2 regions of the Rhizobium sp. 22-785-1 genome follow, and region 2 is predicted to be linked to the other one. Evidence: predicted binding sites of a transcription regulator. Region 2 holds the regulator's gene; the other holds the start of a gene.
What was found. The regulator LexA, encoded in region 2, represses DNA repair genes until DNA is damaged. The targets are predictions, from matches to a motif close to TGTTCNNNNTGTGTTCNG.

Region 1: ACQZ5M_RS08935 (ImuA family protein) is a predicted target of LexA. The motif match lies at 3,007-3,024, and genes of this name have one in related genera.

What each region holds. Positions count from the first base shown of each region.
Region 1 is NZ_JBNWDI010000003.1:282,546-291,907, forward strand. Features, by position in the region: gene ACQZ5M_RS08925 (error-prone DNA polymerase) at 1-776, opposite strand, end outside; gene ACQZ5M_RS08930 (DUF6504 family protein) at 773-2,290, opposite strand; gene ACQZ5M_RS08935 (ImuA family protein) at 2,205-2,966, opposite strand; gene ACQZ5M_RS08940 (O-antigen ligase family protein) at 3,084-4,355, opposite strand; gene ACQZ5M_RS08945 (polysaccharide biosynthesis/export family protein) at 4,363-5,631, opposite strand; gene ACQZ5M_RS08950 (sugar transferase) at 5,748-6,428, opposite strand; gene ACQZ5M_RS08955 (DJ-1/PfpI/YhbO family deglycase/protease) at 7,092-7,652, opposite strand; gene ACQZ5M_RS08960 (hypothetical protein) at 7,693-7,914, opposite strand; gene ACQZ5M_RS08965 (amino acid ABC transporter substrate-binding protein) at 8,809-9,362, opposite strand, start outside.
Region 2 is NZ_JBNWDI010000001.1:345,112-354,473, reverse strand. Features, by position in the region: gene ACQZ5M_RS01665 (ComEC/Rec2 family competence protein) at 29-2,509, shown strand; gene ACQZ5M_RS01660 (glutathione S-transferase family protein) at 2,521-3,210, opposite strand; gene ACQZ5M_RS01655 (GFA family protein) at 3,587-3,985, shown strand; gene lexA (transcriptional repressor LexA) at 4,133-4,858, opposite strand; gene kdsA (3-deoxy-8-phosphooctulonate synthase) at 5,340-6,188, shown strand; gene eno (phosphopyruvate hydratase) at 6,405-7,679, shown strand; gene ACQZ5M_RS01635 (HIT family protein) at 7,811-8,230, opposite strand; gene ACQZ5M_RS01630 (GNAT family N-acetyltransferase) at 8,252-9,362, opposite strand, start outside.

The DNA.
Region 1 (9,362 bases), on a different contig from region 2:
TCCAATTCAGCAAGCGAAAATCGGCATTTTTTTACGATCTTTAATGTATTTTCCAGCGCATCCGGATAGGCGGAAAAAAGCCGATACATTTCCTCCGGCGGCTTCAGATAACGATCCGCATGCCGCTCGCGCCGAAAGCCGGCATCGTCGATGGTGCAGTTGTGGCGAATGCAGGTGACGACATCCTGCAACATGCGCCGACCGGGCTCGTGAAACAGAACGTCATTGGTGACGACTGTTGCCACACCGGCGCGTTGCGCCATCTGCGAAAGCTCATGAAGGCGCAGTGCATCATTGGGCCGTCGGCGCAGGCTCATCGCCACATAGGCGCGATCGACAAAATCCGCTTTTATCCTACGCATATGACTGGCGAGGCCTTCACTCGTCTCATCTGGCAGCAGAACCACGATCATCCCTTCGCCGTAGGCGACGAGATCGCTCCATGTAAGCGAGCACTTGCCCGCCTTGCCGTCTCTCTTTCCGAATGTCAGCAGGCGGCATAGCCGACCATAGGCTTCCCTATCGGTTGGATAGACCAACACGGAGACATCCTGCGTGAGATCCAGCCTGCAGCCGACCACGAGCCGAAGCTCAAGCTCTTTAGCGATTTTGTGTGCCCGAGGAATGGCTGCAAGGCTGTTGCGATCGACAATGCCCAGCGCCTCTATGCCGAGTGCCTTGGCCTGCGCAAACAGTTCCTCGCAGGAGCTCGCGCCCCGCAGAAAGGAAAAATGCGACGTCACCTGAAGCTCGGCGTAACGGACACGCGCGCTCATGCGAAAAATCCATGCATGAACCAGTTCTGGGAGCCGGTATCGCTGTGTTCGCCATCACCGGAACGGAATATCCAGAAGCGCTCGCCGCTCTCGTTTTCCACACGGAAATAATCGCGCACCGCCGAAAGTTCACGGTCGCGCTTCCACCATTCCCCGAACACACGTTCCGGCCCATCGGCCCGCTTCACGATGTGGCGCACACCCCGCCATGTAAAATTTCTGGGAGGATGATCGGGCAGAAGCGCCACGGTCTGGATCGGCTCCGGCTTGAACAGCAGTCGCACCGGGCGGGGCCAATACTCCGGCCAGCCAGGCGCGTCTTCCACAGTCTCCGCTGGAATTCTGGCAACGGAACGCTCCGGCACATCGCTTTGAACGGCAGCATAGCGATAAACCCTGTGACCACGGTTGAGGATGATATCGACAGCCTCGCCAATATCCCCTCCAGCATCTTCCAGAAGAATGGAGCGTGTCTGTCCGGCAAGAAGCGTCTCGGCATGGGTTGCCGTCAGTATCATTTTTTCGATACCGAAACCCGGATCGATCGTCTCGATACGATCCGTGAGAAGACGTGACAATTGCTTGATATCACGTGCGGGTCTCGAGGTTCCTGCACGGATGGCCTGTAGACTGCTATCGACACGATGGAAAAGAAGATCGACACGGCGCGCACCTAAGCCGCGCTTCTCCAGATCCAGACAAAGATCAGACACAAGCTGTCTCGTGTATTTGGCGATGGTCTCGGCAGCACCGATGGGTTCGGGAAAGAAGCGCTTTACCGTCACCAGCTCCGCCACGCGGACAGGCTCTATCGGTTCCGAAAGCAGGCCATAGGCCTGATCCAGCCTGCGTCCCACTTCAGGGCCAAACCGCAAGGTAATCGGCGCACGTGGGGCGGCTGCCAGTTCTCCAATCCGGCGAAATCCTAAAACCTTCAATTCATTGACCAGAAGTGCATCCAGCCGTAAGGCGGAAAGTGGCAGCGGGGCAAGAGCCTCTCTCACGCTACCTTCAGGTAAAATGGTGACGGCCTCGCGCCCGAAACGCGCAAGTGCATGAGCCGCGCCCCAGCTTTCGGCAATTGCCGCACGGGCCCTAAACCCGAGCGCATGCAAGCGATTGATCATGCCGGTCAGCATCAGCTTCTCATTGCCATGCAGATGATCGGCACCGGTTGTATCGAGTACCAGCCCATCAGGCGCATCGGGTGCAACGATGGGGGCGTAGATGCGCAGAAACCAGAAGGCCAGATCCTCCAGAGCTTTTGCATCCTCCAGCGGCTTCAGGTCTTCGACGATCAGGCCCGGCAGAATGGCCTGCGCCTTGCTAGCTGGCATTCCCGGACGCAAGCCCGCTTTCATCGCAGCGCTATCGAGAGCAGCCACAAGGCGACGGCTTGCCTGACGGGCGATCATGACGACCGGGGTCTCAACCGGCGGCGCTTCGTTCCCAAGCATTCTGCGGTATCGATCCGTCTGCCATGTCGGCAGGTATAGCGAGACGACCCTCTGCATCACAGGCTTCCACTTCCAGTTCAAAAGGTTCGCCACCCCGGACACGCAACAATTCCAGAAACCAGCGTGACCGCCCTACTCCGCGCACGGGCAACGGTGTGGAGGGGCGCATGGAAATGCGCCATCGGGTGACAGCGGCGGTCGGCTGACCGAAATCGTCCAGACCGCTCACATGGCGCCAGCGGCGAAGCGCAATCGCTGCCACGCCTGAGGCTTCCGCCGTCAGTTGTAACCGCCGTGACATATTCATAGGCAGTTTAGACACTTCCCCGATCACCGCACCAAAGCCGTTGCAGCGAAGCCCCTCCTCGAAACAGTCCAGAACACCTTTTTCGTCACGACATTCGACGATGATCAGCCGGTTATGGGAAAGCCCTGCCTGGGTGAGGGCCGGCATAAAAAGATCAGGCCGTGTCACACACCAGAGAATCTTTCCCTTCAGGCGCGCCGCAATGCCTGCGCAGAAGAGCGCAGAAGCCGCACCGTCCACGGCACCATTTCCCCCACCGCTTATCTCATGTAAGCTGCCAAGCTTCAGGCCTTGACCGGGAAGACGCTCATCGATGGCAGGAATATTGAAAGGCAGAGTCTGCTGCTGTCTGGCAGGACCTTGGGTGATCCTCTCCAGTCTTTCTCGCAATTCCTCCACAACAAGCTGTTCTGCGCGCTTCTGCATGACACGAAACTTCTCAGAGCATTCCACGCTAAAAAACTAATGTTCACTTTTTGTTCTATCATCACAAAAGAGTCAACAGGAGTCCAACAGACTCCTGTTGAGAGATGAGAAGATTCTTCATCCGCCAATGATTGGCCGTACCGGAATACCTGCCAGAAAGGGCGACGCGGGAAGCGGCGCACGGCGCGGCAGGCAGAGTTTTCCAGCCGCGAAGAACAACAAGAAGGAGCCTACCTGATAGGGGAAAATGATGTCGATTTCGACGAAGGATCGGACGACAAAAAGGGCGCATAGGGAAAACAGGATTAGCGCCTGTGGATCTTGGTTGCGCATGAGAATTGAGCGCAGGTGACCCAGCAGTGTTCCATAAAGCAGGATCGCCAGCAGAATAAGACCGACGAAGCCATTCTCCACCACCACCTCGATATATGTATTGTGGAAATGGAAGCCGCTACGACCAGTAATGAAGAAATCGTCCCAGAGGCGTTCGGCATCTGAAAAACCCGGCACCCAGAAACCCTGATAACCGACACCGAAAATCGGCGCGCGCTTTGCAGCCTCAATGCCTTGCTGCCAGAGATAGGTGCGTCCCGTCAACGTGGTGTCCTTGCCAAAAGCGCCGAGAATCGCGTCGAACAGACCGAATTGCAGTGCTGCGACCACAAACAGGCCACCCACACCCACGGCAGCGAAGAAGAGCGTCTTTCGGTTACCGGGAGACAAGACCCAAAATAGCAGAAGACCCGCCATCAGAACGACCACAGCCGCCGTGGTGATGGCCGATGTCGCCGATTGAGATGCAAGCAGGCTGTAGGACGAGATCAGTCCTGCGACGCCCGCAACCGGCCACCACAAGCCTTTTTGGCGAAGGACGAGCGCCGACGCTGCGGCGAAGAGAACGCCCAGCGAAGCATAGAAACCCAACTGGTTCTTGGAAGAAAAGGCCCCAACGAAGCTCGTCGTGCCATCCAGCGCATCAAAAAGATAGGTACCGAAGAGAAGCGAATAGAGCAAAACAATAGTTATGCCGATCAATGCGCCGCGTGTCAGCGTTTGGATAGAAATGACGCGCATGGCAATCAGCGCGCAGACGATATGGGTCATATACTGGATCGAGGCCCGCAGGCTGACCGACATGGCATCCGACCAGAAGCTCGAAATGAGGGCCAGAATTCCGAAGGCAAATATCCAGAAGTAGCGCGCATAATTGCCGAGTACTCTGCGGTAATCCACCACGACCAGTGGCAGCCAGACGGCGTAATAGGCAAGGATCGATATCTGTCCGAATTTCGAGGAATAGGCGAAGACAAAGAACGACAGCGCAACCGCCGCCGTTCCATAAAGCCCACTTCTATCAGGATCGATCAGTGCTGATTTCGCAATCCGCATCGCAGCCTCACTGCATCAGCACTTCCGAGGAAACCTTGATGACGTCGCCCGGCTGGAGAGCCGTGGTTTCGTCGACCTTGATTTCCTTCGACTGTCCATTGTCCTCACGAACGACCACATAGGAAATCGAGGCAGACTTGCCGGACGGATCGAAACGTAAAGCTTCCGCCGACTGCGCGAGGGCCTCCGACATGAGTTCGCGGCTGGTGGAGAGCTGCAGGTTAAGCTTCTGCAATTCGGCCTGCGTGTCTTGCAATTCCTTGGAACGCTGAGCTTCCCAGTCGTTTCGCAGATTGATTTCGTCCTGGATCGCCTTGTTGATGTCCTGCTTGGCGCGCAGCGCATTGGTATCGATATCAAGAAGCGTTGCCTCGACCTCGGCTGCGCGCTCTTCGGCAGAGATGCGGCGTTGAGCAAGCGCAAGACCCTGCTCGTTGAGCCGGTTGACCTTCTCACGGTCTTCATTGGCCAACTGCAACTGACGTTGCTGGCTCTCTGCCTTTTTGCGCAGAGACTCGACTTCGGAATCCAGCAGCTCACGCAGATCCTTCAACGCCTTCAACTGAAGCGTATAGCGCTCTGTGCGAGACTTCATCAGCGCGCTTTCGCTTTCCAAGAGCGCGTCGATATTGATGACCTTCTCCATCTCTGGCGTCTTCTTGATCTGCTGATCACCGCTCACTTCGGCGAGCAAGCGTGCCTGCCGGGCAAGAAGGCGACCACGCTGATCGTCATAGACGGCAGCGTCGCCGCGCGCGTTAATGAAGTCACGCGCAAAACGCTGACCTGCATCCGAGCGGCGCAGTCCCCCTGCAAGGCTGACCGCCTTCAAAACCGTCATATTGGGGGCATAGGGATATTCGCCTGGCGTCTGGACGTCACCCGTCAGGAAAACCGGGCGGAATTGGGCAACTTCAACGGAAGCCGACGGGAGGTTGCGCAGCGCAAATTTGCTTTGAAGCCCCGCACCAATCGCATCTCCAACCTCCCCCGGGGTTTTACCGGCAACGTCCAACTGGCCGATGAAAGGCAGAGAAAGCGTGCCGGACGGCCCAACGGAGTAATCGCCATTGATCACATCCCAGTTGCGGATGGTGCCATCTGCCGGCTGCCATTCGGCCACGCGGATGCGAAGCTTGTCAGCGGTTCCGAGGCGGTATTGTCCATCCTGTGCGAACGCAGCTAACGGAGCGGTTAGCAACAGGGCCGTAGCGAAAGCTAAAGCGGCACCCTTGCGCAATGTTTTAGTGAGGGCTTCGTCGGCAGTGCCAACCATGTAAAACTCCATGTTGATGCCTTGAAAGTGGATGCGCGACCGGCGCTAGTCCGGTCGCAGCCGCAAGGCATGGCACAGGTGGGAGTCCTGCGGCATGCCAAGTGTCTATTCTGGCTTCAATAGCTGCCGCGGGACATACAGACAGCAGGCACGGTTTTCATGATGATGGAAATGTCCTTCATCATCGACCAGTTCTGAACATATTGCGTGTCGTAATCCACGCGTTCCTTGTAGGAAACGTCATTACGACCGCTAATCTGCCAGAGACCGGTGAGACCAGGACGCGTGCTGAGATAGTAGCGCGCGGCACTTTCGTAGTAGTTGAGCTCTTCGTCCACGACAGGACGAGGACCGACAACACTCATTTCACCACGAATGATGTTGATGAGCTGTGGCAGTTCATCGAGGCTCAGCTTGCGAAGAACGCTGCCGACCGCAGTCACGCGCGGATCGTTCTTCAGTTTTCTGGTCTGGCGCCATTCTTCCGCTGCTTGCGGATCGGAAGCCAGATATTGCTTCAGCACCTCATCTCCATTCACGACCATCGTGCGGAACTTCAGGCAATGAAACATACGGCCATTATGGCCAATACGGCGATGGCCGTAAAAAGCAGGTCCCTTGTCGGATAGTTTGACCAAGACCACGATCATGAGAAAGATCGGGCTGAGGACAAGAAGCGCGAGCAGTGCCGAGGACACATCGAAACTGCGTTTCACGATGCCCCCGATGGGAAAGCTCACATCAGACTCTTCAGAACCACTAAGCGGCGAAACAGCCGATCGAGTCGCGGACTTCATAGAGAGAACTCCATTTATGTTTTGCGATAGGTCGGTACCCGTTGGGCGCGTCATTGAGCCTTCATGAGATAACAAGTCTGTGGTCGGAATTTGGTGCTTTTGAATTTTTTGTGAGGCACGCTGACCCGGCACCTCAAAAACGGCCGCCCCAAATTCCTCACATGATGTTGACTGAGACTATTGGTGAACGCCTATAAAAGGAACAAGTACGAGGCCGTGCCATGCAATTTGCGCATGATCGACATTTGCATGTATTGCCCGGCCGTCTTTATTAAAACTGTTCTTCCGGTTTACTGGTCATCTATGTCTGGTGGATCAACTTCGTATGATACAGGCGAATAAGAAGCACATAATATTTCTTATATGCAGCGCAGCAAATTTACGGCGTCGCACATAAAAAATAATTAAAAATAAACCGTTTTTATTGGGAAATATTAATTTTGACCGCGCCTGAAACGTTTCCAAGACCAAAGCGTGGCCTAAATAAGGCAAAAATGTGGCGCGATTGATCATGGGTGGGTGAGGCCTTCCGACTCGTGAGTGGTGCGCTTCCCTATTCTGGCATCCCTATTCACCTCAGCCGCACATAAAGCGCACAACGCAAAGGGCTGGCACGCATACGGCGCACCAGCCCTTCGTGTTCTTCAACCTATGAAGAATAGCTTATGCTGCCTGGCGATCGTGGCGGCCCTCTTCGACCTCCTCGACGATTTTGGCAACGAAAGCGTCCAAGTCATCTGGATTGCGAGATGTAACGATGCCCTTGTCGCAAACGACCTTTTCGTCCTTCCAGATGCCGCCAGCATTCTTCACGTCGGTTTTGATCGAACCGTAAGACGTTACCTCGCGTCCACGGACGGCATCGGCCTCAACCAGAAGCCATGGCGCGTGGCAGATAGCCGCGACGACCTTGCCGGACTTGACGAAGTCCTTAACCACTCGCATCGCGTCGTCGCTGGTACGCAGGACGTCCGGGTTGATCTGACCGCCGGGAAGCACCAGTGCATCGAAATCCTCGATACGCACGTCCTTGGCAAGGAGATCGACCTTGATGGAATCGCCCCAGTCCTTCTCGTCCCAGCTTTTGATGTCACCGTCCTTGATGGAGGCGATCTTGACGTCTGCACCCTTGTTCTTCAGCTGCTCGTATGGAACACGCAGCTCGGAGCGCTCGTAACCATCTGTCGCAAGAATGACGATTTTTGCAGAATTAATCGAAGTCATAAGAATTTCCTTCCTAGTTTCTGATTTCAACGGGATGTGATTAGGGCTCCACATCGGAGTTAACCGAGGGCAGAAAGAACTCGACATCCGCAATCCGCTCTTTGTCGAGCGTCGCGATGCGCTCCTGCCAGAAGCGTTCGGCCTCTACCGGTTCATGGTCGTACTGTCGGACAAATGTCTTGTTGTCGTCGATCATGACCTGGCGGGTGCCACCGAGGAGCATGTATTCTTCCGCAAGCTTTCGCGTTTCGGTCTTTTCCACGTCCAAACCTCCTTGGCAGAGTGAAGCGGAGACGGCCGGATGGATAAGAAGCTCGTCTGCCCATTCGTTGGCCACCGAGAGAAAACGGAAAAATCCCGATGTCCTTCAGCACCATCGCGTCCGATTGACACGGCGCGTCTCCTGCCAATTCGAACGTAGCCCTCCAGCATTGGTTCCGGAAAAATTAAAGTGAAATGGCCAGGAACAAGCAGAGCTGAGCGCCGACGAATGATCCCGGCCTCCGTCAGCACGAGCAAGCGATAAGGCCTTGAACTAGGCGAAAGATAGTCTTTCCGACATCCCTACGCGTGGGTTTGTAGCGTCGGCGCTTGTTCTGTTGCACAAACTATCGTGCTGGCGGAAACTGGCGCTCCTTTAGAGCCTGTCCGCATCGACCCCACATCTGGCGAACAACGGAAATGAGACTGTCTCTACTAGTCCCCAAGACTACGTGCCAGCGATCAGTGTCGATGGCTGCATGCTCACCGAAAGCCCAGCCACTCTCAATTTCATTGCATCATCTTTTCCCGGCGGAAAGTTTTTGGCCTCGGTAGATGCGTGATCAAGCCCGCATCACGGAATGCTTGGGCTGGATTGCCTCCCGTCAATGTTACGATGCGCATGTGCATCGCGCGGAACGCAACGCCGATTGCGGAGCCACCTTCGAACACGTTTGAACAAAGGGCCATGAAACCTGCCGTGATCTGTGGCGACGATTCGACTACCGTTTAGGCGTCGGTCGCACGGCATCGGTGACTGCTGTACGGTCATTGATCCAAACCTTTTGGTGTTCTTGACCGGAAATGATGCTCGGCTCAGCGCAAGCCGGGCCGTCTCAAATATTACCAGTCACAGGAGATGCCAAACGGTCCTTCTAGACATTCCGACGTCGCATTATTTCAACGTTTGAGGGCTTCTCAGCGCCTCAATCAGCCATGGACTCATGGGAAGTTCAAGATTGATGTTCAGCCCGGGCATCGGCTCCTCGAACCAGCGGCTGTAGATCCCCTTGACCGCCTCTGACTTGTAGATTTCGTTTAGGGCCTGGTTGACTGCTGTAACAAAAGCCTCGTCGTTCAGGCGCATCATGAAGCCAAGCGGCTGAAGTTCCGTCACCTGCTCTTCGGAAAGTACGTAATCGGAGGGTGACTGCGTACGGGCAATCATCGTTTTCAAAAGAACTTCATCCATCGCAAAGGCTGCAACGCGTCCGTCCGTCACCATGTCGAAGGCAGCTTGCAGACTGTCCACCGGAACGGTTGAAATATTCAGCTTGCGTTTGCGGCTGATCTCATTGATCTCGTTGATATTGACGGTTCCCAGCGCCACACTGACGGACCGTCCCTTCAGATCATCCAGCTGCTTGAGGTTGTTCTTGCGCAGGGAAACGTAGCGCGTGGCACCATAGAAGTGGCTGTAGGCGAAAGCGACGCTCTTGCGCCGTTCCG
Region 2 (9,362 bases):
TGCTTGCAGGGGCTTAAGAGGGCGGCCATTGCAGGATTTGGGGGAACGGCAGCATTTTCGCTTGCTCGACACGCGCACGCCCGCAACGGGCGCGCCGGACGCATCGAGCTTACCCGAGACGGTGACGCCCAACGATATCGGGTCTTACGACACGGTGCTCAGCCCGCCGCAGAACCCAGTCCATCGTATCGGCGCGGCTTTGTCGCGTTATGTGATCGAGGAGCTACAGTACCGGCATGTCTTTCTATTCGTCCCGGTCTTCATTGCGGCCGGAGCGGCGCTTTGGTTTTCTTTGCCGGTTGCGCTCTCAGGTATCGCCCTTTTCACAAGCGGTCTCTTCATCATACCGGCTGCGGTCGTCACACGTCACCGTCAGAGCGTTCTGTCATATCTGCTGGCTGCAGCAGCGCTTCTGTTGCTTGGAATGATACTCGCCGACCTGGAGACGCGCCGGGTGGGAACGGTCGTTCTGGACGGTGCCGTTACCACCACGATCAGTGGCACGGTGGAGCGGCGCGAAGTCGATGCAAAGGGTCACTGGCGCTATGTCATCGCACTGAAATCCACCAGCGATCCGATGCTGGCGCGATTACCTGACCGAATCTCCGTTCTTTCTCGCAGCCGGCATGAGCCTGTTCCGGTCGGTGCAGGTATTAGCGGAAAGGCGCGCCTCTCTCCACCGTCCGGTCCGGCTCTTCCCGGCCTCAATGATTTCGCTTTCTCCGCCTATTTCGATGGCATCGGTGCCACTGGCTTCTTCTACAGCGCACCTGAGGCGTTGCCGCTGCCGGCAAGCGTCGAGGGGAGGTCGCGGTGGGTGCATGACGTCTCCTCCTGGCTCTACATGCTGCGTTCGGCCATTGCTGATAGGATACGCAGCGTGATCGGCGGCGATGCCGGTGCGTTCGCGGCCTCCGTTATCACCGACGAGAGAAGGGCAATCTCGGAGGAGACGATGGAGGCGCTGCGCGTTTCAGGGCTGGCGCATATTGTTGCCATTTCCGGGCTGAACATGGCGCTCGCATCCGGCATTTTCTTTGTCGGCATGCGTATGGCGTTCAGTCTATATCCGGCTTTCTCGCAGCGCTGGCCAGTCAAGAAAATCTCCGCATTCGCAGCGCTCATGATGACGCTTGCCTATTACCTGATCTCCGGTTTTGCAGTCTCTGCCGAACGGGCGTGGTTGATGATGTCGATCATGCTGGCGGCCGTCCTCGTCGATAGGCCGTCGATCAGCCTGCGCAATGTGGCGCTGGCGGCGATCGTTATTCTCGTGATGTCTCCGCATGAGATTATGGGGCCCAGTTTCCAGATGTCCTTTGCCGCGACACTGGCGCTGGTTGCCGCATATGCGTTCTGGAGTAGATGGCGAGGGGACGGGGAGCGGCGTTTCATCGCGAGGCCACCGTTATGGATGGTGCTTTCCTCCAAACTCGGCGCTATCGTCGGCGGCGTCATCATAACCTCGCTGATCGGCGGGGTTTCCACTGCGATCTACTCCGTGGAGCATTTTCACCGCGTCACGACCTATGGGCTTGCCGCCAATCTTGCGGCCATGCCTGTGATGTCGCTCATCGTCATGCCGTTTGCTCTGGTGGCGATGCTGCTCATGCCATTCGGGCTCGATGCGCCTTTCCTGGAAGTGATGGGCTACGGCATGGCAATCGTTATCGATATCGCCAAAACAGTCGCAAGCTGGGGCGGAGATGCCACTATCGGGCGCCAGCATTCCTGGTTTCTCATCGTGTCGACAACGGGCTTTCTTCTGCTCACGTTGCTGCGCACGCGCCTTGCGCTTCTGGGGCTGCCTGTTCTCATCATAGGTTTTGGCCTTATGATCGTCGAGCAGCGCAAAACCAAGCCCGACCTGTTGATCTATGAGGACGGCGCGCTTGTGGCTTTTCGCAACGACGATGCCATCGCCACGACCAAGAGACAGGCAAGAGGTTTCGTCTACGACCAGTGGGAAAGAGCAGTGCCTTTGCCGCAGAAGCACATTGCCCCGCTTGTGCTGGATGACAAGGTTGCAAGGGCAGGCAACGACACGCAGCAGAAGGCGACACGTCGCCCGAAACCGCTGAGCGGCGAAGAGAGACAAAGCGCCCAGGCCAGAATGGTCACCGCTTTCGATCGACGCAATCTCTTCACCTGTCAAAAAGACGCATGGTGCGCCGGACGCCATGGCAGTGGTGTCAAGGTTGCAGTTGTATCCGATACGGCCTTTGCCGGAACGGCTTGCGATGCAGCAGATATTGTCGTCACCATGCGCTTCGTGCCTTTCACCGAGTGCCGCTCAGGCGCGCTGCTGATCAGCGCAGCCACCTTGCGAAAAACGGGATCGCTAGAGCTTTGGCTGAACGCCAGCGAAGCGCCCGTCGCCAAGGCCCGGGCGTCGATGAATAGCCTGGAAAGAGCGTGGTCCGTGCATCGCGCTTATGACTGGCGCAGCAAGACGTTCGATACGCAGTTACCGGACCATATCCGAAAGATGCTTGAGAAGCAGCCCTAGGTCCTTCGGTGTCAATTTGGAGATGAGCGCAAATCCTGGATGATTTCGCCTGACGCCAGGACTTCCTCTTCATGATCTGGATCACGCCATTGCTCGGAGAGCGCTGCTTGTTCCCATGCTTTCATCGCTGGCAGTGCGAGAAGGCGGGCTTTGTAGGCCTCAGCCTCCGGTGACAGAGCCGTTTCATAGGTCTTGAAGCGAAACGCGACTGGGCAGAAGAAGGCATCGACGGCTGTGAAGTTCTGGCCCGCCAAAAACGGTCCCCTGAACGTTTCAAGCCCCTGCTGCCAGAGGGCGTCGATGCGCGCTATGTCCTTCGTCAGCGCCTCGGTCTGCGCTTTTGATCTCACCCGCAGGCCAACATTCATGGGATGAAGATTGCGCAACGCTTGAAAGCCTGAATGCATCTCAGCAGTTGCAGAGCGCGACCATGCCCTGGCATTCGCATTGCTTGCCCACACGCCGTCATGACGCTCGGAAAGGTATTCGACGATCGCAAGCGAATCCCAGACGGTGATATTTCCATCCACCAGACAGGGTACCTTACCTGTGGGCGAGAAGTGGGTGAAGCGGTTCACTGGATCGGGATCGTTGAAGGGCACGAGCCTCTCTGCGAATGCGATTTGCAAGGTCTCCATCAGCACCCAGGGCCGAAGCGACCAAGACGAGTAGTTCTTGTTGGCTATGTAGAGTTCGTACATCCTTTTGTCTCCAAATGGTGATGCGTTTGTTCGCATGGCTTGATGGCTTCCGGCGCTGGTTCACGTTGAAGCGCGTCCCAATCATTCAGATCCGCGCATATGCCCTCGTTCGATATTAGAGCGCCTCTCACTGCTGCATACCGTTGCGCAGTCTCATGCGGACAATGCTTGGGTTTTCGCGGGTGACAACATTTGTCAGTAATCTCGTAGCGCGGTCCCACAGGGAGTTACAGGCCGGATCACGAATAGCGGTCTTCACATTATTTGATGTGTCGGTCTGTCGAAGAGCAAAGACAGTCGCCGTGAGTGGTGGGATTTGAACTTCATTCGAAGTTCGGTGTTCGGTGGCTAGGTATCGTGAAGTAGGAGGAATAACATGGTGGTGAGGTCTGCCGGCTGTGCCTGCGGCAAGGTAAGGCTATCTCTCGTCGGTCAGCCCTATCGTGTCGGGATTTGTCATTGCATGGATTGTCGCAAACATCATGGTGCGCTCTTTCTCGCCTCGGCAATTTTTCCAGAGGATGCCGTAACGATCGATGGAGACACTCGCAGCTACAATGGCCGCTTTTTTTGCCCCGATTGCGGTTCACCGGTTTTTGGCCGGAGCGGCGACGAAGTAGAGGTCAATCTCGGTTCACTCGATGAGCCGGATCAATTTGAGCCGACCTACGAGCTTTGGACAATCCGCCGTGAGGCATGGCTTCCGGATTTCCCCGCATTGCGCCGTTTCGATCGCGATCGGAAATCGACAGGCCGAACCGAAGAAGGGCGATAGACCCGTGCAGTTTCATTGTCCCATCATTGCTTCTGTCTCCGTTGACGCGCGGAATACAAAAAAAGCAGGCGATGACCTGCTTTTTTGGTTTTGTTCTGAGATTACTGCGCTCAACCGGTCCGATGTAGGGGTGCCTTCAGTCACCGGTCAGTGATAACGGCGAATGAGACCCACAAGTTTGCCCTGAATTTTGACCCTGTCGGGCCCAAAGATACGGGTTTCATAGGCCGGGTTCGCGGCCTCCAGGGCTATCGAAGCACCCTTGCGGCGGAACCGTTTCAACGTCGCTTCCTCATCATCCACAAGAGCGACGATGATGTCTCCAGGATTGGCCGTGCTGCCGTTGCGTATGATCACGGTGTCTCCATCGAAGATGCCGGCCTCGATCATGGAGTCACCCTTGACTTCCAATGCGTAATGTTCACCCGTTCCGATCATGTCCACCGGCACGGCAACATCGTGGGTATTGTTCTGAATGGCGGAGATCGGAACACCGGCAGCGATGCGTCCCATCACAGGAACGGTGACCGCGCTTGAAATCGCATCATTTACTGGCTTCGGGGCAGGAGCAGGTTCCGGCGCTTTCGGCTTTCCGAGGCTGCCCTCGATCACGCTTGGGGAGAATCCACGTACGGGCTTCTGCGCGGGTGCGGAATAGGCTTCCGGGAGTTTGATAACCTCCAGCGCTCTTGCCCGGTTCGGCAGACGGCGGATGAAGCCGCGCTCCTCCAAGGCGGTGATCAGACGGTGAATACCGGATTTGGAAGCGAGGTCCAGGGCATCTTTCATCTCATCGAAAGACGGCGGCACGCCGGACTCTTTCATTCGTTCATGAATGAATAGGAGCAGTTCCTGCTGTTTGCGCGTGAGCATGAGAAAACCCTTGGAATGCGTTGCGAAGATTCGCGAAACAAATACAGAACGAACACTATATGTTCCATATGTGTTCTGCAATCCCTTAAAATTCCGCAAACGTTCGGGCTTGCCGTTTTGCTGTCCTGTTTCCGCGCAAATGTGGAAGCTTGCCGCTAGGAATATGACAGCATCCTCCTGAACACGACGATGGCGAGCAGCAGGTTGATCGCTCAGCTTGGTTAGAAGCGCGTCTCGCAGGACGAGTAAGGAGCAGGCCGAAGCCAGCGTGCGAAGAAGGCCTGGAAGGCATCGTAACCGGCCCAACTTTCTCTGGAGGTGAGAACAGCGAGAATGTCTGTCGCATGTTGCTGGCGCAAGGTATCAAGCCTGAAAAGCTGGAAAATTGATTCCGATTTTCGGGCTGATGTTGTAAGGCCTTTGCATGCTCGCAAAGTTGCGGTTGCCGGCGATGTCCGGCGCATGAGTCGTGAGGAATGAGATGACTGTAAAGAACAATTTGAAAGTGGTCGCTGGCGAGGGAAAAGGCGCTGTATCCTTCTCCAACACGGAGCGGTTTTCGCTGATTGCCGGCCCGTGCCAGATGGAAAGCCGCGACCATGCTTTCATGATTGCCGGCACACTTCACGAATTGTGCGCCAAGCTCGGCATCGGGCTGGTTTACAAGTCCTCTTTCGATAAAGCGAACCGTACTTCTCTTTCCGGCAAGCGCGGTATCGGCCTCGACAGGGCCATGGAAATCTTCACCGACCTCAAGAAAGAGTTCGGCTTTCCGGTGCTGACCGATATCCACACGGAAGAGCAGTGCGCCGTTGTAGCGGAGACCGTCGATGTCCTGCAAATCCCGGCGTTTCTCAGCCGTCAGACCGATCTTCTGGTGGCCGCCGCAAAGACCGGACGGGTCATCAACGTGAAAAAGGGGCAGTTTCTGGCGCCCTGGGATATGAAGAACGTCCTTTCAAAACTCAATGAGAGCGGCAATCCCAATGTTCTTCTCTGCGAACGTGGCGCGTCTTTCGGCTACAATACGCTGGTGTCCGACATGCGGTCGCTGCCGATCATGGCCTCGCTTGGTGCGCCCGTGGTTTTCGATGCGACGCATTCCGTGCAGCAGCCAGGAGGGCAGGGCGGTTCCACCGGCGGCCAGCGCGAATTCGTCGAGACATTGTCGCGTGCGGCTGTCGCCGTCGGCATTGCCGGCCTCTTCGTCGAAACTCATGAAGACCCGGACAACGCGCCGTCTGACGGACCGAACATGGTTCATCTGAAGGATATGCCGAAGCTTCTGGAAAAGCTTCTGGCGTTTGATGCCATCGCCAAGGCTGCCTGATTTTGGCCTAATCGATTTTTATAGGTGGGGCGGCGCGTAGGACGACGCGTCGTCATTGTAATTTCTCACGCTTCGTCTACAGCGAAGTGGCAATGACCTTTCACATATTTCAGTATCGCTTAACCGCTATCCGGCTCAAAAACGGCTTCACAGCTTTGCCGATGCGCTCTAAGACAAGCGACTGAAATCCTCTGTTCCAGTCCCAAGGGAGAGACCATGACAGCCATTACCGACATCATCGCACGCGAAATCCTCGACAGCCGTGGCAATCCCACGGTCGAGGTCGATGTGTACCTCGAAGACGGCTCCTTCGGTCGCGCCGCCGTTCCATCTGGCGCATCCACCGGCGCTCACGAGGCTGTCGAGCTGCGCGATGGCGGACAGCGCTATCTCGGAAAAGGCGTTGAAAAGGCTGTCGAAGCCGTCAACACCGAAATCTTCGATGCGCTTGGCGGTTTCGATGCTGAAAGCCAGATCCATGTCGATCAGACACTGATCGCGCTTGACGGCACGCCGAACAAGTCCCGCCTCGGCGCCAACGCCATTCTCGGCGTTTCGCTTGCCGTCGCCAAGGCTGCTGCCGAAACCACTGGCCTGCCGCTTTACCGTTACGTCGGTGGCCCGAATGCCCACCTGCTGCCCGTTCCAATGATGAACATCATCAATGGCGGTGCGCATGCCGACAACCCGATCGACTTCCAGGAATTCATGATCATGCCGGTCGGCGCGGAAAGTATCCGTGACGCAGTGCGTATCGGCGCGGAAATCTTCCACGTTCTCAAAAAGGAACTGGCAGCCCAGGGCCACAACACCAATGTCGGCGACGAAGGCGGCTTTGCGCCAGGCCTGAAGAGCGCGCCGGAAGCGCTGGACTTCATCATGAAGTCGGTTGAAAAGGCCGGTTACAGGCCGGGCGACGACGTCGCGCTTGCTCTCGACTGCGCCTCGACCGAGTTCTTCAAAAACGGCAAGTACGAGATGGAAGGCGAAGGCCGCACGCTCGAGCCGGAAGCCATGGCCGATTACCTCGCAGAACTTGCGGCAAAGTACCCGATCATCTCCATCGAAGACGGCATGGCCGAAGACGACTGGGATGGCTGGAAGTACCTGACCGACAAGATCGGCTCCAAGGTCCAGCTCGTTGGCGATGATCTTTTCGTCACCAACTCTTCGCGCCTGCGCGACGGTATCAAGATGGGCGTTGCCAATTCGATCCTCGTCAAGGTCAACCAGATCGGCTCTCTGACCGAGACGCTTGATGCTGTGGAGACGGCACACAAGGCTGGCTATACCGCGGTCATGTCTCACCGCTCTGGAGAGACGGAAGATTCGACGATTGCCGATCTCGCAGTTGCTACCAACTGCGGTCAGATCAAGACCGGCTCGCTGTCGCGCTCCGACCGTCTGGCCAAGTACAACCAGCTGATCCGCATCGAAGAGATGCTGGGTCCGCAGGCTGCCTATGCCGGTCGTTCGATCCTGCGCGGCTGATTTGAAGCTCCGATGATCTGGAGTGGCTTTCCATAAGCCCGTTAACAGAAAAACCCGCCGATGGACTCGGCGGGTTTTTTCGTGAGCGATGCGGTCTTTCTTCTCGACGATCGGAACGTCGAGATTCGCACTTACATTGCCTGTTTGATCTTCTCGGCGTGAGCCTTCAACATCTCCACATCCGCCATTGCGCCGCTGTGCGGCTTTAATGGCTCGCCGTCCTTGCGCGGGACAACGTGGAAGTGCAAGTGGAAGACGGTCTGGCCAGCGGCCGGCTCGTTGAACTGCGAAATGTAAATGCCATCCGCATCGAAGGCTTCCTTAGCGGCAACCGCGAGCTTCTGGACGACCGGAATCGTCTTCATCAAAACTTCGGGATCGGCGTCCAGAATGTTGCGCGAACCGCTTTTCGGGATCACCAGCAAGTGGCCGGGTGCCTGGGGCATCACGTCCATGAAGGCTAGCGTGTGGTCGTCTTCGTAGACCTTGACGCAAGGGATTTCCCCACGCAGGATTTTTGCGAAGATGTTGTTGTCGTCATAGACGGCCATTGAGCGCTCCCTTACAATTTTCTAGACGTCGTCTTCCTGCCGTTCGCCTTTGCGAAACGGGCTGTGGTCTTCAAGATAGTCGTTGATTTGTTCGACCTCGCTACGCTCACGCTCCAGATAATCGGCAATGGCGTGGCGAAGGCCGGGATGGGCGATGTAGTGGGCGGAGTGGGTGGTGACCGGCGTGTAGCCGCGGGCCAGTTTGTGCTCGCCCTGGGCGCCGGCTTCCACACGCTTCAAGCCTTTGGAAAGCGCGAAGTCGATCGCCTGATGGTAGCAGACTTCAAAATGCAGGAAGGGATGATCTTCAATGCAGCCCCAGTGGCGTCCGTAAAGCGCATCCCCACCGATGAAGTTGATGGCGCCGGCGACGTACCTGCCGTCGCGCTTTGCCATCACCAGCAGGATATCGTCTGCCATCCGCTCGCCGATGAGGGAATAGAAATTGCGGGTGAGGTAAGGCTTGCCCCATTTGCGGCTGCCGGTATCCATGTAGAAGGTGAAGAACTGATCCCAGATATCTTCCGTCAAATCGCTGCCGGTCAGCCAGTCGATTTCGATGCCGTTTTCCAGCGCTGCGCGCCGTTCCTTCTTCAGGCTCTTGCGCTTGCGCGATGACAGGGCATCAAGAAAATCGGCGTGATCTCGGTAGCCTTGATTGATGAAATGAAACTGCTGGTCGGTGCGATGCAGAAAACCTTCATCCTGCAGCGCTTCGATTTCGTCTTCCGGCGCGAAGGTGATATGCGCGGAAGATATTCCGAGTTTCTCTGTCACCTGCCGGAGACCTGATGCGAGGACCTGCTGAAACGCGGCTACGTCCACGCCACTGGTCAGAAGGCGTGGGCCGGTTGCAGGCGTGAAGGGGACGGAGCACTGGAGCTTAGGGTAGTAGCGCCCGCCCGCTCGCTCGAAAGCATCGGCCCAGCCGTGGTCGAAGACATATTCGCCGCGGCTGTGATTCTTCAGATAGCCCGCAACGGCGCCCATCAATTCACCATCGCCGCGCTCCAGCAACAGATGTTGACCGAGCCAACCGGTCTTGGCCGTGGCCGAGCCGGAATCCTCAAGCGAGGCGAGGTAGGCGTGGGAGGTGAATGGATTATAGGGATTGGCGATAGCCGATCTGGAT